2 regions of the Streptomyces sp. BoleA5 genome follow, and region 2 is predicted to be linked to the other one. Evidence: predicted binding sites of a transcription regulator. Region 2 holds the regulator's gene; the other holds the start of a gene.
What was found. Region 2 encodes HspR, which represses chaperone genes until heat shock. Its sites were predicted from a motif close to TTGAGNNNNNNNNNCTCAA; they were not measured.
Positions count from the first base shown of each region.

Region 1: a site for HspR is predicted at 10,817-10,835, ahead of lon (endopeptidase La). Genes of this name have one in related genera too.

Region 1 covers NZ_KB892146.1:247,689-263,300, forward strand. Annotated here, with positions in the region: gene B085_RS0136795 (selenium-binding protein SBP56-related protein) at 1-737, opposite strand, end outside; gene B085_RS0136800 (styrene monooxygenase/indole monooxygenase family protein) at 912-2,147, opposite strand; gene B085_RS0136805 (GTP-binding protein) at 2,222-2,824, opposite strand; gene B085_RS0136810 (DUF742 domain-containing protein) at 2,826-3,251, opposite strand; gene B085_RS0136815 (roadblock/LC7 domain-containing protein) at 3,251-3,769, opposite strand; gene B085_RS44955 (nitrate- and nitrite sensing domain-containing protein) at 3,769-6,408, opposite strand; gene B085_RS0136825 (hypothetical protein) at 6,766-7,611, shown strand; gene B085_RS0136830 (MarR family winged helix-turn-helix transcriptional regulator) at 7,651-8,079, opposite strand; gene lon (endopeptidase La) at 8,326-10,794, opposite strand; gene B085_RS0136840 (RNA polymerase sigma factor) at 10,993-11,559, shown strand; gene B085_RS0136845 (zf-HC2 domain-containing protein) at 11,553-12,401, shown strand; gene B085_RS0136850 (ABC transporter ATP-binding protein) at 12,398-13,183, shown strand; gene B085_RS0136855 (hypothetical protein) at 13,180-14,496, shown strand; gene B085_RS0136860 (hypothetical protein) at 14,529-15,140, shown strand; gene B085_RS0136865 (hypothetical protein) at 15,182-15,612, shown strand, end outside.
Region 2 covers NZ_KB892094.1:9,590-25,201, reverse strand. Annotated here, with positions in the region: gene B085_RS0109615 (pyridoxal phosphate-dependent aminotransferase) at 1-397, shown strand, start outside; gene B085_RS0109610 (YbjN domain-containing protein) at 510-1,034, opposite strand; gene clpB (ATP-dependent chaperone ClpB) at 1,141-3,738, opposite strand; gene B085_RS0109600 (pyridoxamine 5'-phosphate oxidase family protein) at 4,082-4,486, shown strand; gene B085_RS0109595 (Hsp70 family protein) at 4,592-6,187, shown strand; gene B085_RS0109590 (tetratricopeptide repeat protein) at 6,210-7,349, shown strand; gene grpE (nucleotide exchange factor GrpE) at 7,346-7,990, shown strand; gene B085_RS41895 (hypothetical protein) at 8,123-8,335, shown strand; gene B085_RS45535 (hypothetical protein) at 8,293-8,757, opposite strand; gene B085_RS0109570 (ImmA/IrrE family metallo-endopeptidase) at 9,208-10,374, shown strand; gene B085_RS0109565 (hypothetical protein) at 10,371-10,913, shown strand; gene B085_RS0109560 (heat shock protein transcriptional repressor HspR) at 10,942-11,406, opposite strand; gene dnaJ (molecular chaperone DnaJ) at 11,411-12,589, opposite strand; gene grpE (nucleotide exchange factor GrpE) at 12,623-13,294, opposite strand; gene dnaK (molecular chaperone DnaK) at 13,291-15,135, opposite strand; gene B085_RS0109540 ((Fe-S)-binding protein) at 15,490-15,612, shown strand, end outside.

The DNA.
Region 1 (15,612 bases), on a different contig from region 2:
TGCAGGTGGCGGCCGGTCTCCAGGTCCCAGAAATGCACCGCGTGCCCGTAGCGGCGGTCCAGCAGCAGTTCGGGGACGAGCCCGTCCTCGATCATCGAGGGGCTGCCCCACTCGCTGGTCACGGCGATGTTCTGCCGCAGGTGCCACCAGACGTCGTAGGCGAGCCGCTGCGGTCCGCGCTCGGTCTCCCAGGCGCGCAGCACGTCGAAGGTCTCGTGGTCCAGCAGTGCGACGCCGCCGGGCCCGTCCTCGCCGTCGGCGCCACCCAGGCAGGACAGGAAGACCCCGTCGGGACCGCAGTGGAGGGTGTGCGGCCGCGAGTAGCCGGCCCTGGCGGCCAGTTCCCCGGCCTCGACCACCTTGACCAGGCGCGGGCGGGCCGGATCGGGGACGGTGTCCAGGACGTGCAGCCGGGAGGAACGCAGTCCCGGCACGATGAGGTAGCGCCGCGCGGCGTGGTGGTGGCCGGGGTGGGCCAGCGCGCTGGAGCAGGCGTTCCAGCCGAAGTGGTGCAGTTCGTTGCCCCGGTCGGGCAGCTCGACCCGGGCGGCCACCCGGCCGTAGGCCGGGGACCCCGGGTCGGTGTCGACGGTGAACAGCGCGTCCGGGCGCTCGCCCGCCGGGTCGAACCCGGCGACGTAGGCGAGCCTCTCCGGTGGCCCGGCGACCGCGTCCGCCGGGGTGCGGTACAGGGTGGGGTCCAGGTGGCCGTCGAGGTCGTGCTCGGTCGTCGTCATGGCCGTTCCCTCTCCCGTACGGGAGCCCGGGCCAGGGGCCTCACGCGGCGGACGGCCGGGCCCACCCGTACGGGATCCGTGTGCGGAAAACGGACGGATGTCCCGTACGACGAGCGTTTCACAGCCCCGCGGACCCCGCCAGGGCGGAACCCCTGGCGGGGGCGCCGCGAACGGTCAGGCTCCGGCGACCGAGGCCAGGTAGGCGCTGGCCGCCTCCGGGTCGTAGAAGTACGACTCGTAGTCCGACGGGTCGTCGAAGCCGTTGGCGAAGCGGTTCGCCACGGCCGGCAGCTGCCCGGCGGCGCCGATCAGGCCCAGGACGTGCTCCGGCGGCGGGCCGAGCAGGGCGTTGGTCCACTTGGTCACCGGCTCCGCGGTGGTCCAGAAGCGGGCGAAGGCCGACTCCATCCAGTCCCGGTCGAAGGGCTTGTCGCCCTGCTCGACGATGGCGTCGAGATAGGCGGCCGCGCACTTGGAGGCGCTGTTGGAGCCCTGGCCGGTGATCGGGTCGTTGGCGACGACGACGTCGGCGACGCCCAGCACCAGCCCGCCGGACGGCAGTTCCGCGACGGGGTGCCGGACGACCGGGGCGAACCGCCCGGACAGGGTGCCGCCGGCGTCCGTCAGCTCGACGTCGCGGGCGCGGTCGTATTCCCAGGGGAGGTGACGCTCCATCAGTTCCAGGGTGATGCGCAGGTGTTCCCGCGGGTCCTTGACGCCGTCGAAGACGTCGAGCGGACCGCCCGGCAGCCCCTCCCAGAAGAGGATGTCGCAGGGGCCCGAGGTGGTGAACGCCGGGATCACGATCAGCTCGCCGGCGCCGGGCACCATGTTGAGCCGCACCGCGTGGAAGTCGGGGTGCTCCGGGCGCGGGGCCAGGCCGTGCACATAGGCGACGGCCAGCGAACGCTGCGGGCTGTCGTACGGGGAGCGCCCGGCGTCCCGGCCGAACAGGGAGACCAGTTCACCCTTGCCCGCCGCGACCATCACCAGGTCGTAGGCGCGGGCGAAGTAGTCCAGGTCCCCGACGGTCACGCCGTGGACGACCAGTTTGCCGCCGCGCTCGACGAAGGTCTCCAGCCAGCCGGCCATCTTCACCCGCTGGTCGACGGACTGCGCGTACGCGTCGAGCCGTCCCACCCAGTCGATCGGCCGCGATCCGTCCGGGGCGGCGACGGAGACGCCCAGGCCCTCGATCCGGGGGGTCCGGTCCTCCCAGAAGTCGACGCCGAGGTCGCGCTCGTGCGCCAGTGCCGTGCCGAACATGCACTGGGTGGACATGACACGCCCCTGGCGTATCTCGTCCGCCGTGCGGTTGGACATGACGGTGACCTCGTATCCCCGGGACTGCAGGCCCAGGGCCAGTTGGAGCCCGGACTGGCCGGCTCCCACGATCAGTATCTTGCGCAAGGCGGCATGCTCTCTCGTGCGGTGCGGCTTGGGTGCGTCCGGCGGGAGTCCCCACGACTCCCCCCGGAGAACTGCTACTCCGGCTGGGCGACGAGGGCCTGCTTGACCAGGGCCAGCAGCACCTGGATCACCGACTGGCGGTCACGGGCGTCGCATATCGCCACCGGTACCTCGTCCGGCACGGCGAGCGCCTCGCGGACGTCGATCTCCTCGTAGGCGGTGGTGCCCTCGAAGTGGTTGACCGCCACGGCGTAGGGCAGGCCGCTGCTCTCGAAGTAGTCCAGGGCCGGGAAGGCGTCGGCCAGCCGGCGGGTGTCGGCGAGGACGACCGCGCCGATCGCGCCGCGCACGAGGTCGTCCCACATGAACCAGAAGCGCTGCTGGCCGGGGGTGCCGAACAGGTAGAGCACCAGTTCCCGGTCGAGCGTGATGCGGCCGAAGTCCATCGCCACCGTGGTGGTGGTCTTGTCCGGGGTGGAACCGAGGTCGTCGATGTCCTCGCTGGCGCGGGTCATCACCGCCTCGGTGGTGAGCGGGGTGATCTCCGAGACCGCGCCGACGAAAGTGGTCTTGCCCACGCCGAATCCGCCCGCGACCACGATCTTGGTCGAGGTGGGGGCGTGGCTCACGTCCAGTTGCCACTCCTGCAGGCCGTCTTCTTCCGCGAGGGACGCCATGTCAGAGCCTGCGAAGTCCACCGAGCACCCTCTCCAGCAGCGCGCGATCCGGGGCGCCGGGCCCGTGCCCGGTCCCGTACACGCGGATCCGTCCCTGATCGGCCAGGTCGCTGAGCAGCACCCGGACCACGCCGAGCGGCATGCGCAGCAGCGCCGAGATCTCCGCCACCGAGCGCATCCGGCGGCACAGTTCCACGATGGCCCGCATCTCCGGCATGACGCGCTCGGCCCAGCCGCCCGAGGTCAGCTCACGGTGCTCGGCGGAGGCGTCGATCGTCGCGACGAAGGTCTCCACCAGCAGCACGTGACCGAAGGACGTACGTCCTCCGGTCAGCGCGTACGGCCGCACACGGGCGGCCCTGCGCCCGGCACCCCGTACCGGGAGGGCGGCCGCCGCCTGCACCGCGGGGATCACCGGACGGCGCATCAGAGGCCCTCCTCGATCGCCTGGCGCAGCTCCGTGCGGAGCGCCGGGGTGAGCACATGGCCGGCCCGGCCCACGAACAGGGCCATGTGATAGGCCACCACGCTCATGTCGCACTCGGCGTCCGCGTGGACACCGAGCAGCGAACCGTCCCCGACCGTCATGACGAACACGCTGCCGTTCTCCATCGACACGCCCGTCTGGCGCACCCCGCCGCCGTCCATCAGGCGCGCGGCGCCGTCGGTCAGCGAGGCGATGCCGGAGACCACCGTGGCGAGGTCGGCGGATGTGCCCGCCGGGCCCCGGCGCGGCCGTCCGGCCGCACCGTCAGCCGCGCCCTCGTCCTCCGTCGCGGCCTCGTCCTCGGGCTCCGAGGTCAGCAGCAGCAGCCCGTCCGAGGAGACGACGGCCACGGAGCGGACCCCGGGCACGTCCTCCACGAAATTACTCAGCAGCCACTGGAGGTTACGTGCCTCGTGGCTCAGGCCCCGTTCACTCTGGGTGTCCGTACCGGCCGACATCAACCGCGTGCCTCCTCGACGCCTTCGGCTTCGACTTGTTGGTGTCCCCCCGAACTGCCTTCTGCTGCGGCCGCGTCGGCGGCCTTCCTCGGCGCGGGCAGGCCGCGCCGGATCTCCTGCGTCTCGGCCTGGGCCTCGGCCCGGCCCTCGCGCAGGCCCTGGGCGAAGCCGCCGAGCTTGCGCCGCAGCTCCTCCGGGTCCACCCCGCCCCCCTGGCGGGCCCTTCCCCGGACCTGCGGTTCGCCCGACAGCCCCGTGGACCGGGGCACCCGTTGCGGAAGCCCCTTGGCGGTGAGCCCCTCGCCGTCCGGTGTCTCGGCGACGGCCGGAGCCGGTGCCTGGGCCGGAGCCGGTGCCTCGGTCGCCACGACCGGTGCGGGTGCGGACTCGGGTGCCGGGGTCACGGGGGCAGGCCGGTCGGCGCGGGCGTGCTCGATGGCCTCGCCCCCGGGCTCGGACGCCTCGCCGGACGCTTCACCGGGTACTTCCCCGGGCATTTCGCCGGCCGGTTGCGTCCGTGGCGTCGGTTGCGTCACCGGCTCCACGGCCGCCGGTGCCGTGCGCTCCGGCTCCCCGGCGCGCTCCTCACGGGCCCGCCGCAGCGCCTTGCGCGGCTGCCACGGCTCTCCCGCGACGGCCGCCTCCACGGGGGTCTGCGGGCCGTCCGGGTCTTCCGCGGGCGCGGTGAGCGCCGTGGGGACGACCACCACGGCGGTGGTGCCGCCGCGCTTGGCGTCGCGCAGCTGCACGCGGATGCCGTGCCGGGCGGCGAGCCGGGCGACGACGTACACGCCGATGCCGGTGGCCTCGGCGACGGCGGGGTGCTCCGCGGGGTCGGCCTGCGTCAGCAGCGCGTTGAGCTCGTCCAGCCGGGCCGTGGGGATGCCGATGCCCTGGTCCTCGACGGACAGCATCAGCTCGCCGCTCTCCAGCATCCAGCCGGACAGCTGCACCTCGGTCTCCGGTGGCGAGAAGGCGGCCGCGTTCTCCAGGAGCTCGGCGATCAGGTGGCTGAGGTCGTCGGTGGCGAACCCGGCGATGCGCCCGGCGGGCAGCTGGTGGATGCGGACCCGCTCGTACGTGTCGATCTCGGAGACCGCGGCGCGTGCCACGTCGACCAGCGGGACGGGCTTGGGGTGCGCGTGGCCGTGCTCGGCGCCGGCGAGCAGCAGCAGGTTCTCGCTGTTGCGGCGCATGCGGGTGGCCAGGTGGTCCAGCTTGAACAGCTGGGAGAGCTCGTCCGGGTCGTGGACCAGTTCCTCCAGCCGCTCGATCAGTGTGAGCTGGCGCTCGACCAGACCGAGGGTGCGCAGCGTGAGGTTGACGTAGGTGCCGTGGACGTTGTCCTGCAGGGAGCCCAGACGCGTGGTGAGCGCGTCCTGCCGGCCGTGCAGCAGTTCGCGTTCCGCGGCGAGGGCGTCCCGGACGCCCTGGAGCTTGGTGTGCTCGGCGTCCTGCGCGGCGACGCGCCCGCGCAGCCCGTTCACCTCGGCGCGGAGCGCGTTGACCGCCCGGGCGGTCGCCGCGAACTCGTCGGAGCCGACGATCCTGACCTGCTCGTCGGCGGGGACGTCCCCGCGGGCGAAGCGGTTCAGGGCGGCGGCCGGGCGGGTGATGGAGCGGGCCGTGGAGACGCCGACGCCGAGGACGAGCAGGAAGCACACCGAGGCGAGGGCGACGTGGAGTTCGAGGGCCGTCACGTCGTCGTCGCGCAACGCGGCGAGCCGGTCGGCGGCGGCCGCCGCGAGCGAGGACTCGACACCGCGCATCATGTCGACCCGGGCGGAGAGCGCCGCCTGGACCACTCGCGGCTTGAGCGCGCGGTCGGCGGCGGACAGCGAGGAGTCGTTCAGCAGCTGCTTGAGCCGCTTGTCGGCCTGGTTGACGTCGGATCCGGTGACCGTCTGGTCGTACTGCTCGACCGCGGCCTGCGAGGCCCCGCCGCGGAACTCGGCGAGTGCGGACCGCTCGCTGACCGCGGCGGTCTGCGCGGCGCCCACCAGGCCGGACTGCCCGCCGCCCGCGGTGAGCGCGCCCACCAGCAGGCCGCGCTGGACGGAGGCCTGGTCGACTGCGCGGGCGAGCTCGGGCAGCGCGGTGGTGTCGGCGGAGGCGCCGCGGGCGGGCAGCGAGCGGGCGACGGCGGAGCCGATCCCGTGCAGCGCCCGGATCGCCGGGTCGTAGGCCGCCGCGGCGGCCTCGACGGAGCCGGGGCCGGAGAGCACCTTCTGCCGGACGGTGGGGAGTTCCCCGAGCTGCCGGACGACCTCGGCGGTCGCGTCGGCGAAGGCGGGGGCGTCGTCGGTGTCGGCGTCGGCCGCCGCCGCCAGCACCTCCTTGGCCTGGCGGTCGACCCGCACCCGCTGGGTCTCGGAGACGCCGTTGCCGCCCTCCGTGGAGCGGCCGCCGGCCACGAAGACGGCCATGCCGTCGCGTTCGTCGGCCAGGGCGTGGGACAGCGAGACCGCCTGGGCCCCGAGTCGCGCCATGCCGACCAGTCGTTGCGCCTCGGCCAGATCGCGCACGCCCGTGGCAACGCCAGGAGCGGAGGCGGCCAGGACCGTGACGGCGCAGATCAGCAGGGCGCCCAGCAGTCTCTGCCGTACGCGCTTGGTCCGCGGGTTACGTCGTGTTCGCACCGGTGCTCGCTATCCCGTCTCGCCTGATCCACTGGTCCCGAGATGACGACACATCGGCCGGGCACCGAGCACGGCAACGTCTGGCCTCATCCCGGCATCGTGCCGACCTTCTCAGGCCGACCCGGAATGCAGATGTGCGTCCCCCGCCTCGACACCCGAACGAGTGAATCGCACCGACAAGTTGACGTTCAACTCCCCGGCTGGATCGTTACGCGCGCGCGTTCCGGCCGACCGGACCAGGAACTGGCATCGCGGCCGCCGCCCTGGCAGGATGCGCACCTTCACTCGCCGGTAACCCCCGGCGGGCGCCCCCGGGGCTCGAACAGCTCTCCCGGGCGGCTGCTGCAGACTGACCGCATGCGCATCGAGACGGCGACCGAGCCCGGCAGCCCCGGGCGCCCCAACGAGGACTTCGCGGCGGTGGCCATGCCCGCGTCAGGCGGCGGCGGTTCACTGGTCCTGCTGGACGGCGTGACCCCTCCCGACGGCCCCACGGGATGCCGTCACGACGTCCCCTGGTACGTCGCCCACCTGGGCGGATCCATGATCGAACTGTCCGTTTCGCCCACGGCCCCGAGCTTGGCGCAGTGTCTCGCGGAAGCCGTCCTGCGCACCGCCGACGCGCACCGCGGCACCTGTGACCTTTATCACCGCCGCACTCCGCAGGCCACCGTGGTGGCGGTCCGGTGGAATGCGGACACCGTGGAGCATCTGGTGCTATCCGACTCGGTGTTGCTCATCGAGGACACCGCAGGTCAGGTCGGTGCCGTGCGCGACGACCGGCTGGACCGGCTGCCCGCTCCGGTGACCGCGCTGCGCGCCGCGGTACGGGCCCTGCCGCGCGGCACGGCCGCCCGCGCCGAGGCCGCCGCGGAGTACGGACGGGCCGTGGAGGCCCTGCGCAACGCCGAGGGCGGCTTCTTCACCGCGGCGGCCGACCCGGCGGTCGCGGACCGCGCCGTCACGGGCACCCGGCCGCGCTCGCGGGTCCGCGCGGTCGCGGCGCTGACGGACGGCGCCGCCCGTCTGGTCGAGGTCTTCCACGAGCAGGACTGGCAGGGCGCGTTCACACTGCTGCGCAAGGCCGGACCCGAGGAACTCCTGCGGCGCGTGCGCGCGGCCGAGGCCGCGGACCCGGACGGCACCCGCTTCCCGCGCGGCAAGGTGCGCGACGACGCGACCGCGGTGCTGGCGCAATGGTGACGGCGGCGGGCCGGCACGCCGGGCGGAGGGCCGCCCGGGTCACGCGCTCTCCTGCTCCTGCGAGGAGTTCAGCTGGCCCAGCAGCCGGGCCAGTTCGCGCAGTTCGTCGCGGTCCCAGCCGCTGAGCCGGTTGACGTAGCGGGCCCTGCGCGCCTGCCGGACGCGCGAGAAGCGCTCGGCGCCCTCCGTGGTCAGCTGCACCAGGAAGGCCCGCCCGTCGGCGGGGTCCGGTTCGCGCCGGACGAGCCCGAGGTCCTCCAGGGCGCGCAGTTGACGGCTCATCGTGGCCTTGCCGACGCCGAAGTAGCCGGCGAGCACGGTGGCCCGCTCGGGACCTGTCTCGGCGAGCCGGGCGAGGATCCCGTACGCGGCGGGCTCCAGGTCGGGATGGACCTCGCGGGCCATCTCCCCGGAGGATGCGCGGGCACGCCGCAACAGGACGGTGAGCTCGCGTTCGAGCGCCTCCATCACGGGGTCCGCCTCCCTGGGGGAGCCGGCGGTTCCGGCCACCTGGTCACCCGCCTTCCGTCGTGAAAACGTCTCGTCTCCGGCCGCCGTGTGCGCAGCGCCCCCAGTATTTCGCAGGCGCGGACCAACGGCGTGACCAGGGGCACTTCCACACCGGGTGTCCCGCCGCCGGCGGCACGCACGGAGAGCGGCCCCTCCTCAGGCCGTGGGAGGGGCCGCTCTCCGTTCACCCGGTCAGGGCCTCGTTCAGGCCGCGACCGAGGGCTCCGCCGACGACGGCGCGGGGCCGTCCTCCAGGCCGGAGTCCGCGCCGGTGACGGCCGGCTCCAGGGCGAGCTTCAGCACGTGCCGGACGTCCGAGACCGCGTGGACCTCCAGCTTCTCCAGGACCTCGGCGGGGACGTCGTCCAGGTCCGCCTCGTTCCGCTTGGGGATCACCACGGTGGTGATCCCGGCGCGGTGCGCGGCCAGGAGCTTCTGCTTGACGCCGCCGATCGGCAGCACCCGCCCGGTCAGCGACACCTCGCCGGTCATCGCGACGTCGGTGCGGACCCGGCGCCCCGACAGGAGCGAGGCCAGCGCGGTGGTCATGGTGACACCCGCGCTCGGGCCGTCCTTGGGGACCGCGCCCGCGGGGACGTGGATGTGGACGCCGCGGTCCTTCAGATCGCCGACCGGCAGCTCCAGTTCGGCGCCGTGCGAGCGCAGGAAGGAGAGCGCGATCTGCGCGGACTCCTTCATCACGTCGCCCAGCTGCCCGGTGAGCTGCAGGCCGCTGCCGCCGGTCTCCGGGTCGGCCAGCGACGCCTCGATGTAGAGGACGTCGCCTCCCGCGCCGGTCACCGCCAGGCCCGTGGACACGCCCGGCACCGCCGTGCGCCGCTCCTGCGGGTCCTGCGCCGACTCCGGCACGTGGTGCGGCCGCCCGATGAGCTCCCGCAGGTCCTGCGGGGTCACCGTGAACGGCAACTCGCGCTCGCCGAGCTCGTGCTTCGCGGCGACCTTCCGCAGGATGCGGGCGATCGACCGCTCCAGGGTGCGCACCCCCGCCTCGCGGGTGTACTCCCCGGCCAGCTTGCGCAGGGCCGCGTCGTCGACGGCGACCTCGTCCTCGCCGAGCCCGGCCAGCTCGCGCTGGCGCGGCAGCAGGTGGTCGCGGGCGATGACGACCTTCTCGTCCTCGGTGTAGCCGTCCAGCCGCACCAGCTCCATACGGTCCAGCAGCGGCTCGGGGATGGCCTCCAGGACGTTGGCGGTGGCGAGGAACACCACGTCGCTCAGGTCCAGTTCGACCTCCAGGTAGTGGTCCCGGAAGGTGTGGTTCTGGGCCGGGTCCAGGACCTCCAGCAGGGCCGCGGCCGGGTCGCCCCGGTAGTCGGAGCCCACCTTGTCGATCTCGTCCAGCAGGACCACCGGGTTCATGGACCCGGCCTCCTTGATGGCGCGCACCAGCCGGCCGGGCAGCGCGCCGACATAGGTGCGCCGGTGGCCGCGGATCTCCGCCTCGTCGCGGACGCCGCCGAGCGCGACGCGCACGAACTTCCGCCCCATCGCGCGGGCCACGGACTCGCCGAGCGAGGTCTTGCCGACGCCGGGCGGACCCACCAGGGCCAGCACCGCGCCTCCGCGGCGGCCGCCGACGACCCCGAGACCGCGGTCGGTGCGGCGCTTGCGCACGGCCAGGTACTCGGTGATGCGTTCCTTCACGTCCTCCAGGCCCGCGTGGTCGGCGTCCAGCACCGCCCGCGCGCCGGGGATGTCGTAGGCGTCCTGGGTCGTGGTGTTCCACGGCAGCTCCAGGACGGTGTCCAGCCAGGTGCGGATCCAGCCGCCCTCGGGGGACGCGTCGCTGGACCGCTCCAGCTTCTCGACCTCCTTCAGGGCGGCCTCGCGCACCTTCTCGGGCAGGTCGGCGGCCTCGACGCGGGAACGGTAGTCGTCCGCCTCGTCCTCCGGGTCGCCGTTCAGCTCGGCCAGCTCCTTGCGGACCGCCTGCAGCTGCTGCCGGAGCAGGAACTCGCGCTGCTGCTTCTCCATGCCCTCCTGGACGTCCTTGCGGATGGTCTCCGCGACGTCCTGCTCGGCCAGGTGGTCACGCAGCCACTGCGTGGCCAGCCGCAGCCGGGCGGCCGCGTCGACGGTCTCCAGCAGCTCGATGCGCTGGCTGGTGGTGAGGAAGCCGGAGTAGCCGGCGTTGTCCGCCAGCTGCGAGACCTCCTCGATCTGCTGGACGCGGTCCACGACCTGCCAGGCGCCGCGCTTGCGCAGCCAGCTGGTGGCCAGGGCCTTGTACTCCTTCATGAGCTCCGCGACGGTGCCGGGAGCCTCGGCGGGTGCCGGCTCGGAGAGCTCGGTGCCCTCCACCCACAGGGCACGGCCGGGACCGGTCGTGCCGGCGCCGATGCGCACGCGGCTCACACCGCGGATGACGGCACCGGGATCGCCGTCCGACAGACGTCCCACCTGCTCGACGGTGCCCAGCGTGCCCACGCCCGCGTAGTCCCCGTCCACCCGGGGAACGAGCAGCACCCGCGGCTTGTTGCCGAGTCCGGGCTGTCCGGACCGCTGGGCGGCCTGTGCCGCCTCGACCGCGGCGCGCGCCTCGGCGTCGGTCAGGTCCACCGGCACGACCATGCCGGGCAGGACCACCTCGTCGTCGAGGGGCAGCACGGGCAGGGTGAGCGGCGCGAACGCCGACGAAGACGACTGAGCCATTATCTCTCCCTAAGCAATGAAGTTGAGCTACGCAGACTCAATGCATCTGATGCCCCTGGTGTTCCCCGGGTCGTGTTCGCTCTGAGCGATCGGCCGCGGAGCACCACCGTGCCCGTGGTCCGGGCGTCCCCGTCGTCCCCTCCCGAGAACCGCGCGCGGGGGCGGCGGCGATAGAGGGGTGTGAGACTCTTCCGACCCATGAGCCACGAGCCCCCCGGGGACGACGCGCTGCTGCGCGCGATCGCCCGGGGGGACTCGCAGGCCCTCGCGGATCTGTACGACCGCCACTCCGGCTGGCTGCACGCCCGGCTCACCCGGCGCTGCCCCGACCCCGAGACCGTCCGTGAGGTCCTCCAGGACACCTTCGTCACGGCCTGGCGCTCGGCCGCCGGCCACGGCGGCGGCGCGGCCGGCGGCTGGCTGTGGGTGATCGCCGTCCGGCGGCTGGCGGACGCCCGTCGCGCCGCCGCCCGGGCCGGCAGCCGCGACCTGCTCGCCACGCAGGAACCCGGCACCGCCCCCTCGGCCGAGGAGGACGTCCTCGCCGGGCTGGAGTACGGCGACGTGGGCGCCGCGCTCGACCGGATCTCCCCCGAACTGCGGGCCGTGCTGCGGGCCACCGTGGTCGACGGCCTCACCACGCGGGAGACCGCGCGTCTGCTCGGGATACCCGAGGGAACCGTCAAGACCCGGGCCTCGCGGGCGCGCCGCGAACTGCGCGCCGCGCTCGTCGCCCTCGGCCCCGCTGGAGGAGCCGCATGCTGAACCTTCGAGTCACCCGCGCACCCCGGCGGGCCGACGGGACCGGCCGGCACGTGCCGGACGACACGGCCGCCGCCTACGCCGACGGCACACTCGCCGAATCCGCCGCCTGGTCGGTGGACAAGCACCTGGATTCCTGCACGGCCTGCGCCGTCCGGATCTCCGCGCTGGTCAGGGCGGGCGACGCCGGTGCCCTCCTGACCGGCGTCCGCGAGGCCGTGCTGGACGCCGCCGCCCCCGGCCCGCGGCCCGCGCGCGCCCTTCCCTGGCGGGCGGCCCTGCAATCCGCGCGCGTGCTGCGGCCGGCCTGGGTCGGGTCCGTCCTGCTGACGCTCGCCGTGGCCGTGGCCCTGTCCCGGCTGGACGGGGCCCCGGAGGGACGCCCCTGGCTGCTGGCGCTCGCCCCGGTGCTGCCGCCGGTGGGGGTGGCGCTCGCCTACGGCAGGTACGGGGACCCGGCCCACGAACTGGCCGCGTCGACGCCGTCCGGCGGACTGCGGCTGCTGCTGACGCGCACCGGGCTCGTGCTGGCGGTGTGCGTGCCGCTGCTGAGCGCCGCCGGCGGCGTCCTCGCGGGAGCCGGCGCGGCCGTGGCCTGGCTGCTGCCGGGGCTCGTGCTGACCGGGGCCACCCTGGCGCTCGGCAGCTGGACCGGGTGCCATCGGGCGGCCGTCGCCGTCACCGCGGCCTGGCTGCTGGCCCTCGCCCTGTGCGGGCTTCCCGTCGCCGCCGTACCCCTGCTCTTCTCCCCCGCGGCGCAGCCCGCCTGGGCCGCCGCGGCCGCGGCCTGCGCCTGCCTGCTGATCCTGCGCCGTACCGCCTTCGACCACCTGGAGCGCCCGTGACCACCGAGACCACCGTCCATGTGGACGGCCTGACCGTGCGGCACCGAAGGACCACCGCCCTGGACGCCCTCGACCTGCGCATCGGGCGCGGCGTGCACGGGCTGCTCGGCCCCAACGGCGCGGGGAAGACCTCGCTGATCCGGGTGCTGGCCACCGTGGCGCCGTACCGCTCCGGCCGGCTGGAACTGCTGGGCCTCGATCCGGCGGTCCCCGCGGGGCGCACCTCGGTGCGGCGGCGCCTGGGCTACCTGCCGCAGGAGTTCGGCCACTATCCCGGTTTCACGGTGCGTGAGTTCGTGGCGTACATGGCCTGGCTGAAGGAGGTGCCCAGGGCCGCGGTGCCGGAGGCCGTCGAGCGCGCGATGGAACGGGTCGGCCTCGCCGGACGCGCCGACGCGCGGATCAGGACGCTGTCCGGCGGCATGGTGCGCCGGGTCGGCATCGCCCAGGCGATCGTCAACGACCCGGAGCTGCTGCTGCTCGACGAGCCGACGGCCGGCCTCGACCCGGAGCAGCGGGTGGAGTTCCGCGCCCTGCTCAGGGAACTGGGCGCCACGTCGACCGTCCTGGTCTCCACCCACCTCGTCGAGGACGTCGCCACCGCCTGCACCGAGGTGACCCTCCTCGACGAGGGGCGCGTCGCCTTCCGCGGCACCTCGGCGGAACTGGCCGCCGCCGGTGACGAGGACGCGGCCGGGGACAGCCCGACAGAACGCGGCTACACGGCGGCCCTGCGCCGCCACCGCTCCGCACGCGCGGTCTCGCCGGAGGCCGCCGCATGAGCGCCACGGCCACCCTGACCAGCGCACCGCGGACCCTTCCGGCCGCCCCCCGCGTCCACCGCACCGAGCTGCTGCGCGGCTCCGGGGTGTGGGCGGCGGCCGTACTGACCGTGAGCGTGATCGTCGCCGTGCTGGCCAGGCGGTACTCCCTGTTCGACACCTGGGCGACGACCCAGGCGGCGCTCCGTGAGGCGGGCCTGCTCCTGGGCGGCCCGCTCGCCCTCACGGCGGGCTGCCTGCAGGGCGGCCGCGAGCGCCGGCGAGGCACCGGCGACCTGCTCGCCTCCGCCGCGCGGTCGCCGCTGCGCAGGGCTCTGACGGCGGCCCTGCCGTCGGTGGCCTGGCCGGTGCTGGGCTACCTGGCGGCGACCGCCGTATGCCTGGGGGTGCTGCTGCCGTACGCGTCCTACGGGCACCCCGCCTGGCACCTGGCTGCGGTGGACGCGGTGGCACTCGGCTCCCTGGGGGCGCTCGGCTTCGCGGCGGGACGGGCCGTGCCCTGGCGCTTCTCGCCACCGCTGGTCGGCCTCGCGGGGTACGTCCTGCTCGGCGCCGGAGTCTCGGGGTATCCCGGGCCGGGCACGGCATGGCTGAGCCCCGCGAACGGCGGCTGGGGGAGGTTCGGCGACGTCCCCGTGTGGTGGGCCGGGGCCCTGTGCGTGGTCTGGACGGCCGGGCTCGCCGTCGCCGCCCTGCTGGCGGGTCATGCGCGACGCAGGGCCCTCGCCGTCCTGCCGCTCCTGGCCGCGGTCGCCGCCGGGTCGGTGCTGTACCGCACCGGCGACGACCTGCTGCGCTCCGATTCCTCCGCCACCGCGCTGGTCTGCGACCGGGGCACGCCCGCGGTGTGCGTCCGCGCGACCCACGCCGGGGCGCTGCCCGCCGTGCGGGCGGTGGTGACGCGGATCGACTCCCGGCTCGCGGGTGCGCCGGGGGCTCCCGTCCGCTACCGCGAGGGCGGCACCGGCGGCGCCATACCGCCCGGGGAGGTCCGGTTCGAGCTGTACGGCGGGGTCTTCCGCGGGCGCCTGGGCGATCCGGAGACGCTCTACCGGGACTTCGTCTTCGCGGTCACCATGCCGTTGGGCTGCGAGGGCTCGTCCGACCCGGCCGGTCACCCCGCCGAGTACGCCGCCCAGGAGTGGCTGGGCCTCGGCCGCCCGCTGTCCGCGGACACCGCGGGCCGGGAGCGGCAGGCGGAGTCGGCGGCACGTCGTCTGCGCGCGCTGGCACCGGCCGAGCGCCGCGCCTGGCTGGGCCGCTACATGGCCGCGGCGCGGGGCTGCGACACCAGCGGTGTCCCGGCGCCATGATCACCAACCCCACCCGCCGAGGAGGCACGGCCATGACGCCCTCGCTCGTACCCCTTTACCTGCGCTCGCGCCGTCTGCCCGGCACCGCCGCCGCGCTGGCCGTCCTCTTCGCCGTATCCCGCTGGGGCGCGGACCGGCTGGTCGACCGGCCGTTCTTCGAGTCCGGCGCCCGGGTGCCCGTGGTCGTCCTGGTCCCGGTGCTCGTCGCCGCGGTCACCGGGCTCTCGCTGCACAGCCGCTCCGGCGAACTGGACCGCTCCGCCCCGCTGCCGTGGTGGCGGTGGCGTGGCGCGCACCTGCTCGCCCTCACCGGGCTCGCCGTGCTCTGGCTGGGCACCGCGCTGCCCGGCGACCCGGCGCACTTCGGGGCTCCGACGCTGGTCCGCGGCGTGCTCGGCTTCACCGGGCTCGCCGCGGCCGGCGCCGCGCTGCTGGGCGCCCGGCTCAGCTGGCTGCCGCCGGTGGTCTATGGCGGCACCGTCTACCTGGCGGCCCCCCGCACCCCGGGCGGGGCCGCCGCGGTGTGGGCCTGGTCGATGCAGCCGGGCGCCCAGCCCGCCGCCTGGGCCACCGCCGTCCTGCTGTTCGCCGCCGGCGCTGCCCTGGTGGCGGTCCGGGGCCCGGCCGCGGACGGGGCCCGATAACCGGTACAGCCCGCGCCACCGTGTCATTACGCTGTGTGGGCATGTACGACGAGGACGACGAGCGGCCCGTCACGCTCGACCGGCGTGACGGGCCCTACGGCGAGGTCGCGCTGCGGCGCAGCGGCGGACGCTACGAGATCATCGCCAACGGCACCTTCCTGATGGACACCTCCGACGGCCGCTCCGAGCGCCTGCTGGTCGACGCGGCCCTGGCCGCGCTCCCGGCGGACCGGACCGGTCTGTCGGTGCTGATCGGGGGGCTCGGGGTGGGTTTCTCCCTGGCGCGGGCGGCGGGCGAGCCGCGCTGGGCGCGGATCGCGGTGGCCGAGCGGGAGCGGGCGGTGGTCGACTGGCACCGCGCGGGCCCGCTGGGGGCCTTCTCCGAAGGGGCGCTGGAGGATCCGCGGGTCAGCGTGGTCGAGGGCGATCTGGTGGCTTACGTCCGGAACGCGGACGTGACGTACGACGCACT
Region 2 (15,612 bases):
CGCGGTGCGGGCGGCCAAGCAGTACCTGACGTACGTGAGCGCGGGCCCGTTCCAGTACGCCGTGGCCGAGGCGCTCCGGCTGCCCGACGCCTACTACCGGGACTTCCGCGAGGACCTGCGGCGCAAGCGGGACCTGCTCTCCGACGGCCTGGAGCAGGCCGGGTTCCGGGTCTTCCGCCCGGAGGGCACGTACTTCGTGACCACCGACATCCGCCCGCTCGACGAGAAGGACGGCCTGGCGTTCTGCCGGGCGCTGCCCGAACGCTGCGGGGTCGTCGCGGTGCCCAACGTGATCTTCTACGACGACGCGGAGGAGGGCCGCAGCCTGGTGCGCTTCGCCTTCTGCAAGCGCGAGGACGTGCTGCGGGAGAGCGTTGAGCGGCTGCGCCGGCTCTGAGGCCGCATGAGGAGCGGAAGACGGCAGCCCGCCCGCGCACGCCCGCCGGGCGGCGGTCGCGTGGCGGACGGGCTGCCCCGATGCGGTCGGTGCGCGCCCGTGCGGGGCGGGCTCAGTCCTCGCCGTCGTCGTCCGTGGACTCCGCGTCCTTCTCCAGGCCGAGGGCCTCGAGGATCCACTTCTCGAACTCGATGGAGGCCCGGACCCAGCTGACGGTGCTGGAGACGAAGTGCTCCAGACCGACGCCGAGGCCGATCAGCATCTGGGCCTCGCCGATCAGGCGGACCGTGCCGTCGTCGTGGGTGTGGGTGTAGACCTTCGGCCACAGGGTGCGGCGGTTCCAGTCGTCGAGCGCCTCGTGCAGCTGAGGCTTGTCCTCGATGCTGTACGGCCGGTCGTAGAAGGTGCGGACCGCGAAGATCTGCTGGTCCTCCTCACCTCGGAACATGAAATAGGTGCGGAACTCCTCCCACGGCGCGGCGAGGTCACCCTCCTCGTCGACGACGTACTTGAGCTCCATCTGCTCCAGCAGCTGCTTGACCAGATCCTGGTCAGGAATGACCACGTTCCCGGCGGAGCCGGGCTGGGGGTCCGGCTGGCCCCCGAAATTCGGAATCGAGGACGGGTCGATGCTCACCTTGGAGTTCCCTTCGTACGGATACACCCATCCTCCCTCACGGCGGGCCGCTCCGTGCAAGCGCGGCCCGCCGTAGCCCGTTCGCGTGGGATTCGCGCGGGAGGACTCAGAGGGTCTTGCCGGTGGTGGCGCCCACCAGCAGCCGGTCGCCGGCCCGGTCGACCCGCACCGTGTCGCCGTCCCTGACCTCGCCGGCCAGGATCTCCCTGGCCAGCTGGTCGCCGATGGCGGTCTGCACCAGGCGGCGCAGCGGACGGGCTCCGTAGGCGGGGTCGTTGCCCTCCTCGGCGAGCCAGTCCAGGGCCCCGTCGGTGACGTCGAGGGCGATCCGCCGGTCGCGCAGCCGGACCGCGAGGCGGTCGGTCTGCAGTCGGGCGATGCGGCGCAGCTCGTCCTTGTTCAGGGCGCTGAAGACCACGATGTCGTCGAGCCGGTTGAGGAACTCGGGCTTGAAGGACGCCCGCACCGTCTCCAGCACGCTCTCCTTCTTCTGCTCGTCGCCGAGCACCGGGTCGACCAGGTACTGGCTGCCGAGATTGGAGGTGAGGATGAGGATGGCGTTGCGGAAGTCGACCGTACGGCCCTGCCCGTCGGTGAGCCGGCCGTCGTCGAGCACCTGGAGCAGGACGTCGAAGACCTCGGGGTGGGCCTTCTCCACCTCGTCCAGCAGCACCACGGAGTACGGGCGGCGGCGCACCGCCTCGGTCAGCTGACCGCCCTCCTCGTAACCGACGTAGCCGGGCGGGGCACCGACCAGGCGGGCGACGGAGTGCTTCTCCCCGTACTCGCTCATGTCGATGCGGACCATGGCCCGCTCGTCGTCGAAGAGGAAGTCCGCCAGCGCCTTGGCCAGCTCGGTCTTGCCGACGCCGGTCGGGCCGAGGAAGAGGAACGAACCGGTCGGACGGTCGGGGTCCGCGATGCCGGAGCGCGAGCGGCGCACCGCGTCGGACACCGAGCGCACGGCCTCGGACTGGCCGATCAGGCGCTTGCCGAGCTCCTCCTCCATACGCAGCAGCTTCTGGGTCTCGCCCTCCATCAGGCGGCCGGCCGGGATGCCGGTCCAGGCGGCGACCACGTCGGCCACGTCGTCCGGCCCGACCTCCTCCTTGACCATGGTGCCCCGCTTGGCCACCTCCTCGGCCTCGGTGGCCTCGGCGAGCTCCTCCTCCAGCTTCGGCTTCTCGCCGTACAGCAGCTTGGAGGCGGCCTCGAAGTCGCCGTCGCGCTGGGCGCGCTCGATCCGGGTCGTCAGGTCGTCCAGGCGCTCCTTGAGCTCGCCGACCCGGTTCAGGCCCTCCTTCTCCTTCTGCCAGCGGGCGGTCAGAGCGCGCAGCTCCTCGTCCTTGTCGGCGAGGTCCTTGCGCAGCTTCTCCAGGCGCTGCTTGGAGGCCTCGTCGGTCTCCTTGTCCAGCGCCATCTCCTCCATGCGCAGACGGTCGACGGAGCGCTGCAGCTCGTCGATCTCGACCGGCGAGGAGTCGATCTCCATGCGCAGCCGCGAGGCCGCCTCGTCGACCAGGTCGATGGCCTTGTCGGGCAGGAAGCGGGCGGTGATGTAGCGGTCGGAGAGCGTCGCCGCCGCGACCAGGGCTGCGTCGGCGATCTGCACCTTGTGGTGTGCCTCGTAGCGCCCCTTCAGACCGCGCAGGATCGCGATGGTGTCCTCGACGCTGGGCTCGGCCACCAGCACCTGCTGGAAGCGGCGCTCCAGGGCCGGGTCCTTCTCGATCCGCTCGCGGTACTCGTCGAGGGTGGTCGCGCCGACCATGCGCAGCTCGCCGCGCGCCAGCATCGGCTTGAGCATGTTGCCCGCGTCCATGGCGGAGTCGCCGCCGGCGCCCGCGCCGACGACGGTGTGCAGCTCGTCGATGAAGGTGATGATCCGGCCGTCGCTCGCCTTGATCTCCGCGAGCACGGCCTTGAGCCGCTCCTCGAACTCGCCGCGGTACTTGGCGCCCGCGACCATCGCGCCCAGGTCGAGGGCGACCAGGCGCTTGTTGCGCAGGCTCTCGGGCACGTCGCCCTTGACGATGCGCTGCGCCAGGCCCTCGACGACGGCGGTCTTGCCGACGCCGGGCTCACCGATGAGCACCGGGTTGTTCTTGGTTCGCCGCGAGAGCACCTGCACCACGCGCCGGATCTCGTTGTCCCGGCCGATCACCGGGTCGAGCTTGCCCTCGCGGGCCGCCGCGGTGAAGTCCGTGCCGTACTTCTCCAGCGCCTTGTACGTGCCCTCGGGGTCGGGTGTCGTCACGCGCTGACCTCCCCTGATCTGCTCGAAGGCGTCCTGCAGCCCGCTGCCGGTCGCACCGTTGTGGTTCAGCAGCTCACCGGCGGCTCCGCCCTTGAGGGCGACGCCGATGAGCAGGTGCTCGGTGGACACGTACGCGTCCCCGAGTTCCTTCGCCCGCGCCGCCGCGTCGGCGATCACGGCGAGCAGTTCGCGGTTAGCCTGCGGCGGCGCCACCGTGCTGCCCTGCACGCTGGGCAGCCCGCCCAGCAGCCGCTCGGCGCCGGAGCGCACCGCCGCGGCGTCCGCGCCGCTCGCCGCGAGGACGTCCAGCACGCTGTCGTTCTCCGGCTGCTCCAGCAGCGCCAGCAGCAGGTGCGCGGGGGTCAGATCCGCATGCCCGGCCGAGACCGCCTTGCTGTTGGCGGCGTTCAGGGCCTCCCGGCTCTTGTTGGTCAGCTCGGTGTCCACGTCCGCCTACTCCTCCTTCTCGACCTCACCATCGAAGCTGCTTTTTCCAGCGTAAGACAAGTTGAGTCTATTCCACTCAAGGTTGGTTTTCCAAGGGCGCCCGCCATCCGGCCCACGCTGGGACGGAAAGGCCACCCACCGGTGTCACACGTGCGAGCATCCTTCCGGGAGGGGGTCTTCCACCGTCCTTACGCATCAGGGCGGCCCAGGCCGCGGCCATGAGCGTCAACGTCGGCGCGACCTGCCTCGTGCCACCCGCGACATCCGCGTCCGCCTCGAGGCACCCGCAAGATCGGCCTTTGGGGCCGGGGGCGCGGCCACGAGGTGACGTAACCTCGCGAACATGGCCATCGACCCCCGCAGCCCCGACCCCGGCTACCTCGCCTTCTGGCGGGAGTACCTCATGAGCACCCTCACCACGCACCGCCTCGACGGCACCCCGCACGTCGTGCCGGTGGGCGTGACGTACGACCCGGAGGCCGGACTGGCCCGGGTGATCACCAACAAGGCGAGCCGCAAGGTGGCCAACGTGCTGGCGGCCGGGCCGGAGGGCGCCCGGGTCGCGCTGTGCCAGGTCGACAAGGGGCGGTGGGCGACGCTGGAGGGCGTGGCCCGCATCAACACCGACCCGGACGCCGTCGCCGACGCGGTGCGGCGCTACGCCGAGCGCTACGGCCGCACCCCCGCCCCCAACCCGGACCGCGTCGTCGTCGAGATCGCGCTGACCCGCGCCATGGGCCGCGCCTGAGCCTCACCCGCCCCGTCGATCCCGTCCCGCAAACACCCCTGCGTGCTGCATGATTGACGCTCCGGCAGATTCGGACGACGTACGGCTACGGGGAGGTGCCCGGCTGTGGCACGGGTTGTGGGAATCGATCTGGGCACGACGTACTCCGCGGTCGCGGTGGCGGACCGGACCGGCACCGCGTCCATCGTCCGCAACCGCGAGGGCGAGAACATCACCCCCTCCGTGGTGATGTTCCAGGGCGACGTCGTCGTCGTCGGCTCGCAGGCCAAGCGCTCCGCGGCCACCGCCCCGGACCACGTGGTGCAGTTCGTCAAGCGCTACATGGGCGAGCCCACCCCCGTCTACACCTCGGAGTCCGGCACTCCCTTCCGCCCCGAGGAGATCTCCGCGCTGATCCTCAAGCGGCTCAAGGAGGACGCCGAGATGATGCTCGGCGAGCCCGTCGAGCGCGCCGTGATCACCGTCCCCGCCTACTTCGACGACGCGCGCCGCAAGGCCACCCAGGACGCCGGCCGGATCGCCGGCCTGGAGGTGCTGCGGATCGTCAACGAGCCGACCGCCGCCGCCCTCGCGTACGGCCTCGACCAGGACGAGGACGAGCGGGTCGGCACCGTCCTCGTCTACGACCTGGGCGGCGGCACCTTCGACGTCACCGTGATGAAGGTCGAGGACGGCGAGTACGACGTCGTCGCCACCGACGGCGACCGCAACCTCGGCGGATTCGACTGGGACGGGGCGCTGATGGAGCACCTCAACGGCGCCTTCATGGCGGCCGGCGGCCCCGACCTCACCGACGACACCGCCACCCTGGCCGAACTGCGCGACAAGGCGGAGATCGCCAAGCGCACCCTGTCCAACGCCCCGCAGGCGGTCGTCATGCTCTCGGCCGGCGGCCGGCACGAGCAGATCCGCATCACCCGCGAGAAGTTCGACGAGCTCACCGCGGAACTGCTGGACCGCACCCGCATCCTCACCGAGGGCGTGCTGGAGGAGTCCGGCCTCACCTGGGACGACATCGACAAGGTGCTGCTCGTCGGCGGCTCCACGCGGATGCCGCAGGTCCCGGCCCTGGTCGGGCGGCTGTCCGGGAAGAGCGCGGAACGCGGCGTCAACCAGGACGAGGTGGTGGCCCTGGGGGCCGCGCTGATCGCCCTGGACGCGGAGGTCCGTGCCGAACAGGCCGCCGAGCGCAAGAAGTACATCGGCAGCGGCGCGCACGTGGAGTCCGCCCCCGGCGACGGCCTCGCGCGGCTCACCAAGGGCAGGGTGAAGTCCATCAAGGACGTCACCTCGCAGTCCCTCGGCATGGTCGCCGTCCACGACGACGCCCCGCGTTCGCCGGAGTACAACGCGGTGATCATCCCGCACAACACCACGGTGCCCGCGAAGGAGAGCGAGACCTTCTACACGGTCCGCGAGCGCCAGGCAGCGCTGCGGGTGCAGGTCACCGAGGGCGAGGGCGAGGACCTGGACTACGTGAAGGTCGTCGGCGAGAGCACCCTGAGGATCCCGCCGTACCCCAGGGGCGCGCCCTTCGAGGTGTACTACGCCTACGACGTGGACGGCATCATCCACGTCGAGGTCAAGGACCTCACCTCGGGCGAGTGGCTCGGCGAGTTCGAGGTCGAGCGTCCGGACAACCTGGGCGGCGAGGAGCTGGAGGAACTCAGCGACCGCGTGTCCCGCACCGCGGCCCTCTGACCGGAGCGGGAGCCGACACGCCATGACCACGACGGACGTGCCCGACTACTACGCCGAGTTCGGCATCGGCACCGGCGACAGTGCCGAGGAGATCGGCAGGAAACTCGACCGCGAGCACCGCAGCTGGGCGGGGAAGGCGAGCAAGGCCCCCACCTCCGACAAGCGCCGCGAGGCCGAGGACAAGGTGCGGCGCGTGCTGGAGGCCCGCAAGGCGCTCACCGACCCCTCCGCGCGCGCCCTGTACGACCAGCGGCTGGCACGCTCCCGCAAGAAGGCGCCGGAGCCCCGGGAGCCCAGGGCCCCCCGGCCCGCCCCCGGCGGCACCGTACGCGACTGGGTGGGCATCGCCGAGCGGAACATCGCCGACGGCGACCTCCAGGCCGCCGAGTACGAGTTGCGGCAGGCCGTGCACCACGACGACCGCAACGCCTACGCCTGGCGGCTGCTGGGCGCCGTCCACCAGGACCTCGGCGCGTACCAGGACGCCCTCCAGGAGCACCGCAGGGCGCTCCAGCTGGCCCCGGACGACGCCGCGAACCACGTCCTGATCGGAAACGTCCACACCGCGCTCGGCGACCACCACACGGCCCTGACCTGGTACATGAAGGCCGACGAGCTGTCCCCGGGCGACCTCGCGACCGAGCTCGCCATCGGTGACGGCCTGTACGCCTCCTCCCGCTTCGACGAGGCGCTGACCTGGTACGAGAAGGCCCTCGCGCACAGCCCCGGCCACACCGGGCTGCGCGACCAGATCAGCCGCATCTGGTCGCTGCGCGCCGAGGGCGCGATGATCACGCACCCGGTCAGCCGCCGGCTGGTCGTCGCCTCCGAGGAGGCCGCCCGGCGCATCCTGCACTGCGTCGACCAGGGCCTGGCCGTACGCCCGGCGGACCCGGACCTGGTGGGGCGGCTGGAGTTCTACCGGGGACTGGCCGCCGAGTCGCTGGGCAAGACCTGGCGGTGGCACAAGAGCATGCTCTGGGTCCTCGTCCCGGCCGCCGTGGTGCCGCTCACGCCGGCCAGGCCCTATGTCGTCTTCGTGGCGCTCGCCGCCCTCGCACTCGTCGCGTGGATCGGCTTCCGGCCGCGCTGGTGGCACACCCGCGCCTCGCTCCCCCGGAACCTCCTCACCCCGCCGCAGCAGTCCTGGAGCCGCGCATGAGCATCCCGCCGCCGCAGCCGTCGCTGGTCCCGCCCGTGCCGCCCGTGGCTCCGCCGGGGGCACCGCCCCTGCCGGAGATGCCGCCGCCCCCCGCACCGCCGGTGCCGCCGGCACCGCGGGAGGAGACCGCCGCGGACTCCGTCCCGCAGGGCGCGGACGAGCCCGCGTCCGACCCGTTCGCGGTGGTGGCCGACGCCGTCGACGGGCTGCGCGAGGAGATGGCCGCGCTCGGCGACCAGTTCCGCCGCCGGCTGCTCAACGACCGCGAGGGGCGGCGCGGTCTGGACGAGCTGCGCGCCGAACTCGACCACACCCGCAGGGCCGCCGAGGGCCGGCTGGCGCAGCCGCTCCTCTACGACCTCGTCCTGCTCCTGGACCGCGTCGACCGCCACCTCGGCGTCGACGGCGGCTTCGCCGACTCGGTCGGCGCCGAGCTGCTGACACTCCTGGAGAAGTACGGCATGACCAGGATCCCGGTCACCGCCGGGCGCTTCGACCCCGCCCTCCAGGAGGCCGTGGGCACCGTCCCCGCGCCCCGCCCGGAGCTCGCCGGGGACGTCGCCGAGGTCGTACGGCACGGCTACCGCATGGGGGACCGCGTCGTCCGCCCCCAGCAGGTCCGCGTGCACGCGCCCGCGTAACCGGGGGGAACGAGCAGCGAGCACCGGGCCGAGCACCCGAGGGAGCCCCGCATTGCCCAGGACCACTCAGCTGCGGACGTACACCAGCCGGAGATGCTCGACGCCTGACTCGGCCTGTGGCACGCGGAGATCGTGCCGCCGCGCCGTGCTCACGGCTTCGAGATCGGCCAGGCCTGGGTGGACCGCGGACACAGCCGGTTCGTCTGGCTGATCGCCTACGACGGCGAGGACGGCTTCGCCGCGGGCGACACCCGGTACCGGAACAGCCCCGAACGCGAACGGATGCCGCTGCAGCCCGAGGACTACCTCGTCGGCAGTGAGGTCCGCGACGTCGAACCCGCCTGAGCCGCCGCCCACATCGCGGCCGCCACCCACACCGGCAGCCACGCGGTCGCCACCAGGGCCCCCGCCCCGGCCGCCGCACCCGCGACGCCGATCCCCCGGCGCCGCGCCCACACGGACCCTGCGCCGCCCACCACCAGCAGAGCCGCCACCACCGGGACCGGCACCAGCCCCGCGTACCGCGGCACGCCCACGTCGCCGTACGCCGCGACGCCCACGCTCACCAGGACCAACGCCATCAGGCCGGCGATCCACCACGGCCCCTGCCGCCGCGCGGCCAGCCGCAGCCCGGCCCACATCGCCACGGTCGCCAGCCCCACGTCCAGGCCCTCGGCGCCCCAGCTCGCGCCGAGCGGCATCGCACCGGCCACCATTCCCACGGCCAGTCCCGCCACGATCCCCGCTCCGACGCCCTTATGCGGCATACGGAGCGTCTTCCCCACCACGCGCCCCACACGCCCGCCCCGCCACGGGAGCCCACCTTTTCGGCGGACGCGGGACCGGGCCGGCACCGCGCGGCACGGCCTGATCACGAGCAACCGAATCGACTTGGCACGGGTCCTCGGGGCCTGCCAGGATTCGGCTCCTCAGGGATGGAACGACGTGGCCGACGCCGTCGGTTACCTCGTCCACCGCTGGGACCGCGACACCGGCCGCTACGAGAGCGTCACCCCGGAGCCGTCACCGGCACCGCCTGGACCGACACCACCGCCGCCCGCGGCACCACCCACTTCTACGGGGTGCGCGCCGTGTACGCGGACGGCACGGAGTCGCTGCCCGGCGGGGGCCACGCGATCCTGACGCCGTGACGTCCCAGGACGACCGGGAAAAGCCAGGCCTTGCGATTTTCGCAAGGCCCGCCTTACTCTGTAGGCATGGACCCGTTTGTCATCGAACGCGTACGCACCGTGATGGACGCGGCGGCGATGACCAAGGCCGCTTTCGCCCGGTCGGTGGGGCTCACGCCCGACAAGCTGTCGAAGTCGCTGAGCGGCGTGCGCCGCTTCACCTCGCTCGACCTGGCGCTGATCGCCGAGGCGGGCGGCACGACCGTGGACTGGCTGCTGACCGGCACCGAGCCGCTGCGCCCCGCGCTCGCGGCCCGTACGCGCGGCGACACCGCCGCCGACCCGGCGGGGGCGCAGGAGGTCGCGGCGCGGTTCGCCGCCGCCTACGAGGTGCTGGAACTGCTCGGTCGTGCCGCGCAGTTGCCGCCCGTACCCGAGGTGGACGCGACGGCGGACCGGTACGCGGCGCAGGGCGAGCGGCTGGCGGCCGGGGTGCTGGAGCTGCTGCCGGCTGCGGAGCTGGGCACGGACGAGCTGATCGCGGCGATGGAGGACCGCTTCGGCGTGGACGTCGCCCTCACCGCGCTTCCCCAGGGTGTGGACGGTCTGGCGTGGCAGGCCGACTCCTTCCGCCTGGTCCTCCTCGCGCCCACCGACCTGTGGACACGGCAGCGCTTCACCCTGGCCCACGAGCTCTGCCACATCCTCGCCAAGGACGCGCGGAGCGTGGTCGTGGAGTCCCGGGTCGCCCCCGGCAGGCAGAAGGACCTGGCCGAGGTGAGGGCCAACGTCTTCGCCTCGCATCTGCTGATGCCCGCCCGGGAGTTGACGCGGGCCGCGGCGAAGGAGGCGGCCGGGGGCGGACTCTCGGACGCCGGCTTCCAGCGCCTGGTCGTCCGCTTCCGGGTCTCGCCGAGCGCGCTCGCGGCCCGGCTGCACCAGCTGGGGCTCGTCGACGCCGCCCACCGCAAGCGGCTGCGCGCCCTCACCACGGAGGCCTGCCACCTGCTCGCCGGCGCCGGTGACGCCTACCAGAAGCAGGCCTCGCGGGCCTCGGCGGAGCGTTTCCCGCCCCGTATCGCCTCGGAGTTGTACAAGGCCTACCTGGCGGGGGAGACGACCCTGCGCCCGCTCGCCGCGCTTCTGGACACGGACGTGGAGCGGCTGCACGATCTCCTCGCGCCCGAACCGCCCCCGGGCAACGGCGTCGAGCAGCAGGACGCGGAAGAAGGGGATCCGGTCTTCCAGCCATGACCACGTGGTGGTTCCCCGACAACACCGTCCTGTGCAACTTCGCGGCCGTCGACCGGCTGCTCCTGCTGGAGAAGGTGCTGGACGGCCGCGGCCGCTGGACCCAGGCCGTGGCCTGGGAGGCCGCCCGCTCCGCGCGCTTCCTGCCGCGGCTGGCCGGTCTCGGGGAGGCCGGATGGCTCGGCGAGCCCGTGGAGATCACCGACGGCGCCGAGTTGCGGGAGGTCGACCGGTTGCGCCGGGCCGCCTTCGGCGGCTCGTCCCACCAGCCGACCAAGCACCTCGGCGAGGCCGAGACATGTGTGCTGATCACCCGCCGCCGCGAGTTCCGGGGCGCGGTCTGGATCACCGACGACCGCTCGGCCCGCGACTTCGCGCGACGGCGCGGCATCACCACCAAGGAGACCTTCGACCTGATGCGTCAGGCCTGCGCCGAGGGGTTCGTGCCCGCGGCGGAGGGCCACCGCCTGCTGGAGGCGATGGTCGCCTCGGGGCGTCATCTGCACCACGTCTCGCGCGGCCCCGCCGACCTGCTCCCCTAGGCCGTGTCGCCCCATGAGCGGCCGCCGCTCACTCCGGCCGCTTGGGCCGCCACACCACCAGCGCGGAGGTCTGCTGGACGTCCTGGTAGGGCACCAGGTCGCGCCGGTACGAGGCGTGGACGGCGGCCTCGCGCTGCTGCATGGCCACCGCCGCGCCCTCGAGTGCCGCGGAGAGCTCGGCCACCCGCGACTGCAGGGCCGCCACCTGGTTCTCCAGTTCGATGATGCGCTTGATGCCGGCCAGGTTGATGCCCTCGTCCTGGGAGAGGCGCTGGACCTCGCGCAGGAGTTCGATGTCACGAGCGGAGTAACGGCGTCCCCGCCCGGCCGTACGGTCGGGCGAGACCAGTCCGAGACGGTCGTACTGGCGCAGCGTCTGCGGGTGCAGCCCCGAGAGCTGGGCCGCCACCGAGATGACGTAGACGGGGGATTCGTCGGTCAGCTCGTACGGGTTGCGACCCCGCCCACCACGCATGCCGCCGCTCGTGTTCATCAAGTCAGACTCCCTTCGCGGCCTGGAACAGCTCTGCCCGCGGGTCGGTGTCCGCGGTCGCCTCCCGGTACGCCTCAAGGGCGTCCAGCGCCTTGCCCTCGGTGGCCGCCGGGACGGCGACCTCGATCGAGACCAGCAGGTCCCCGCGGGTGCCGTCCTTGCGGACCGCGCCCTTGCCGCGGGCCCGCAGCGTACGCCCGTTGGGCGTGCCCGGGGGCAGCTTCAGGGTCACGGGGGGACCGCCGAGCGTCGGGACCTTGATCTCCCCGCCCAGCGCCGCCTCCACGAAGGTGACGGGCACGGTGACGGTGAGGTTGTCGGCCTTGCGGCCGAACACCGGGTGCGCGTCGACGTGCACGGTGACGTAGAGGTCGCCGGCCGGGCCCCCGCGCTCACCCGGCGCGCCCTTGCCGCGCAGCCGGATGCGCTGCCCGTCGGTGACGCCGGCCGGGATGCGCACCTGCATGGTGCGCGCCGAACGGGCCCGGCCGCTGCCGTTGCAGACCTCGCAGGGGTCCTGCGCGATCAGGCCGCGGCCCTTGCAGTCGGTGCACGGGTCGGTGAGCGAGAAGCTGCCGCTGCCGCCGCGCGAGACCTGGCCCGTGCCGACGCAGGTCGGGCACACCCTGGGCGTGCCGTTCTTGTCGCCGGTGCCGGAACAGGCCTTGCAGGGGGCCTGGCTGGTCATCTTCAGCGGAACGGTGGCGCCGTCCACGGCCTCGGTGAACTTCAGCGTCACCTCGGTCTCGATGTCCTGGCCGCGCCGCGGCTGGGTACGGGTGGTGGCGCCGCCGCGGTTGAACAACCCGCCGAACACGTCCCCGAGGCCGCCGCCGAAGCCGCCGCCCTGGGGGGCCGTGCCACCGGGGGCACCGCCGAAGAGGTCACCGAGGTCGAAGCCGAACCCGCCCGCGCCGGCCGGGCCGGCGCGGAAGCCGCCGTTGCCGAAGAGGGCGCGGCCCTCGTCGTACTCCTTGCGGCGCTTGGCGTCCGACAGGACGTCGTTGGCCTCGGAGATCTCCTTGAAGCGCTCCTCGGCCTTGGCGTCGCCCTTGTTGGCGTCCGGGTGGAACTCGCGGGCGAGCTTCCGGTACGCCTTCTTGATCTCCGCCTCGGTGGCGTCCTTCGGGACGCCGAGGACCTTGTAGAGATCCTTCTCGAACAAATCCCTGCTGATGCTCATCCCCGGCGTCCCTCCTTCCTCACATGACCTACGTCAGCCCTGTTCGGGGCCACCGTTCTCCTCGTCCGCCGTGTCATCGTCCTTCTGCGGGCCCTGCGTGCCGGGCTGGGGCTCGGCGACGGCCACCCGCGCGGGGCGGATGGTGCGTTCACCGATGCGATACCCGGGCTGCAGGATCTGCACGCAGGTGGTCTGCGTGACATCCGGCGAATAACTGTGCATCAGGGCCTCGTGCACCAGCGGGTCGAAGGGCTCGCCCTCCTTGCCGAACTGCTGCAGGCCCAGCTTCGCGGCCACCGTCTCCAGCGACTCGCCGACCGACTTGAAGCCACCGACCAGTTCCTTGTGGTCCCGGGCGCGACCGATGTCGTCGAGCACCGGGAGCAACTCGGTGAGCAGGTTCGCGACCGCGATCTCGCGGACCGCGATGCGGTCCCGCTCCACCCGGCGGCGGTAGTTCTGGTACTCCGCCTGGAGCCGCTGGAGGTCCGCCGTGCGCTCACCGAGCGCCGTCCGCACCTGGTCCAGCTGCGCCTGCAGAGCGACGTTGACGTTCGCGTCCCCGGCCGGGCCCGCCGGGCCCGCCTGGTCGGCGGGTCCGGCGCCGGGCCCCGCCTCGCCGGGGGACTCCCCCGGCGAGGTGGAACCGGCCTCGGCAGAGGGGACGACAGGCTCCTCCTCGAAGCCCGGGGTCTCCTCCGTCACGCGGCACCGTCCTTCTTGTCCTCGTCGACGATCTCGGCGTCGACGACGTCGTCGTCGGCCTGGGCCCCGCCCTCGGCACCGGCGGCACCGGTCGCGCCGCCCTCGGCCTGGGCGTTGGCGTACAGCGCCTGGCCCAGCTTCTGCGAGGTGGCGGCGACCTTCTCGGTCGCCTCGCGGATGGCGGCGGAGTCCTCGCCCTTCAGCTTCTCCTTCAGGTCCGCGACGGCCGCCTCGACCTCGGTCTTGACGTCACCGGGGACCTTCTCCTCGTTGTCCTTGAGGAACTTCTCGGTCTGGTAGACGAGCTGCTCGGCCTGGTTGCGGGTCTCGGCGGACTCGCGGCGCTTGTGGTCCTCCTCCGCGTACTGCTCGGCCTCGCGCATCATGCGGTCGATGTCGTCCTTCGGCAGCGCCGAGCCACCGGTGACCGTCATGCGCTGCTCCTTGCCGGTACCGAGGTCCTTGGCGGAGACGTGCATGATGCCGTTGGCGTCGATGTCGAAGGCGACCTCGATCTGCGGGATGCCGCGCGGGGCCGGCGGGAGACCGGTCAGCTCGAACATGCCGAGCTTCTTGTTGTACGCCGCGATCTCGCGCTCGCCCTGGTAGACCTGGATCTGCACCGACGGCTGGTTGTCCTCGGCCGTGGTGAAGATCTCCGAGCGCTTGGTCGGGATCGTGGTGTTGCGCTCGATCAGCTTGGTCATGATGCCGCCCTTGGTCTCGATGCCGAGGGACAGCGGGGTCACGTCGAGGAGCAGGACGTCCTTGACCTCGCCCTTGAGCACACCGGCCTGGAGCGCGGCGCCGATGGCGACGACCTCGTCCGGGTTGACGCCCTTGTTGGCGTCCTGACCGCCGGTCAGCTCCTTGACGAGCTCGGCGACGGCGGGCATACGCGTCGAGCCGCCGACGAGGACGACGTGGTCGATCTCGGAGAGCTGGATGCCCGCGTCCTTGATCACGTTGTGGAACGGGATCTTGCAGCGCTCCAGCAGGTCCGTGGACAGCTGCTGGAACTGGGCCCGGGTGAGCTTCTCGTCCAGGTGCAGCGGGCCCTCGGCGGACGCCGTGATGTAAGGCAGGTTGATCGAGGTCTCGGTGGACGAGGACAGCTCGATCTTCGCCTTCTCGGCGGCCTCGCGCAGACGCTGCAGCGCCATCTTGTCCTTCGACAGGTCCACGCCGTGACCCGAGGCGAACTGCTTCACCAGGTAGTCGACGATGCGCTGGTCCCAGTCGTCACCACCGAGGTGGTTGTCGCCGTTGGTGGCCTTCACCTCGACGACGCCGTCGCCGATCTCCAGCAGCGAGACGTCGAAGGTGCCGCCACCGAGGTCGAAGACGAGGATGGTCTGGTCGTCCTTGTCCAGGCCGTACGCCAGGGCGGCGGCCGTGGGCTCGTTGACGATGCGCAGGACGTTCAGGCCCGCGATCTCGCCGGCCTCCTTGGTGGCCTGGCGTTCCGAGTCGTTGAAGTACGCCGGGACGGTGATGACCGCGTCGGTCACCTTCTCGCCCAGGTACGCCTCGGCGTCCCGCTTCAGCTTCTGCAGGATGAAGGCGCTCATCTGCTGCGGGTTGAAGTCCTTGCCGTCCAGGTTGATCTTCCAGTCGGTGCCCATGTGGCGCTTGACCGACCGGACGGTCCTGTCGACGTTGGTGACGGCCTGGCGCTTGGCGACCTCGCCGACGAGCACCTCGCCGTTCTTGGCGAAGGCGACGACGGACGGCGTGGTCCTGGCGCCCTCGGCGTTGGTGATGACGGTGGGCTCGCCGCCTTCGAGAACGCTGACGACGGAGTTAGTCGTGCCCAGGTCGATGCCGACCGCACGTGCCATGGTGGAACCCTCCAGCTGCCTACTTGAGTGGAACTGGCTCAAGGGTGCCCCACACCTCCGTTCCTGTCAACAGACCTGAGTCGTGGCGACTCAACTTATGGGCCACCCCTCCGCGCACGGGCGGCCACGGCGAGCGACCGCAGGGTCCCTTCGTGCGCCTCCACGGACTCCGGAGGCCCCACAGCCCCGGCGGGGCCGAGGAGAGGCGCCCCTCAGCGACACAGATCACCGGCGGCGCGGCTGCGCACGCACGCCGATACTGGGTAGTCTCAGGAGAACCACATAAGTTACTGCTTAGTATTCAGCCGGGCACAGCCCCGAGCCTCCCCTCTCGCAGGTCCGAGGAGCCCCGAAATGCAACTCGCCGCGATCATCGTGTCGCTGGTACTCGCCGTGGTCGGCGTTGCGCTGTTCAGCCGCGCCATCGCCCAGATCTACCGGTTCGTACGCCTCGGCCAGGACGTCCCCGCGGGCACC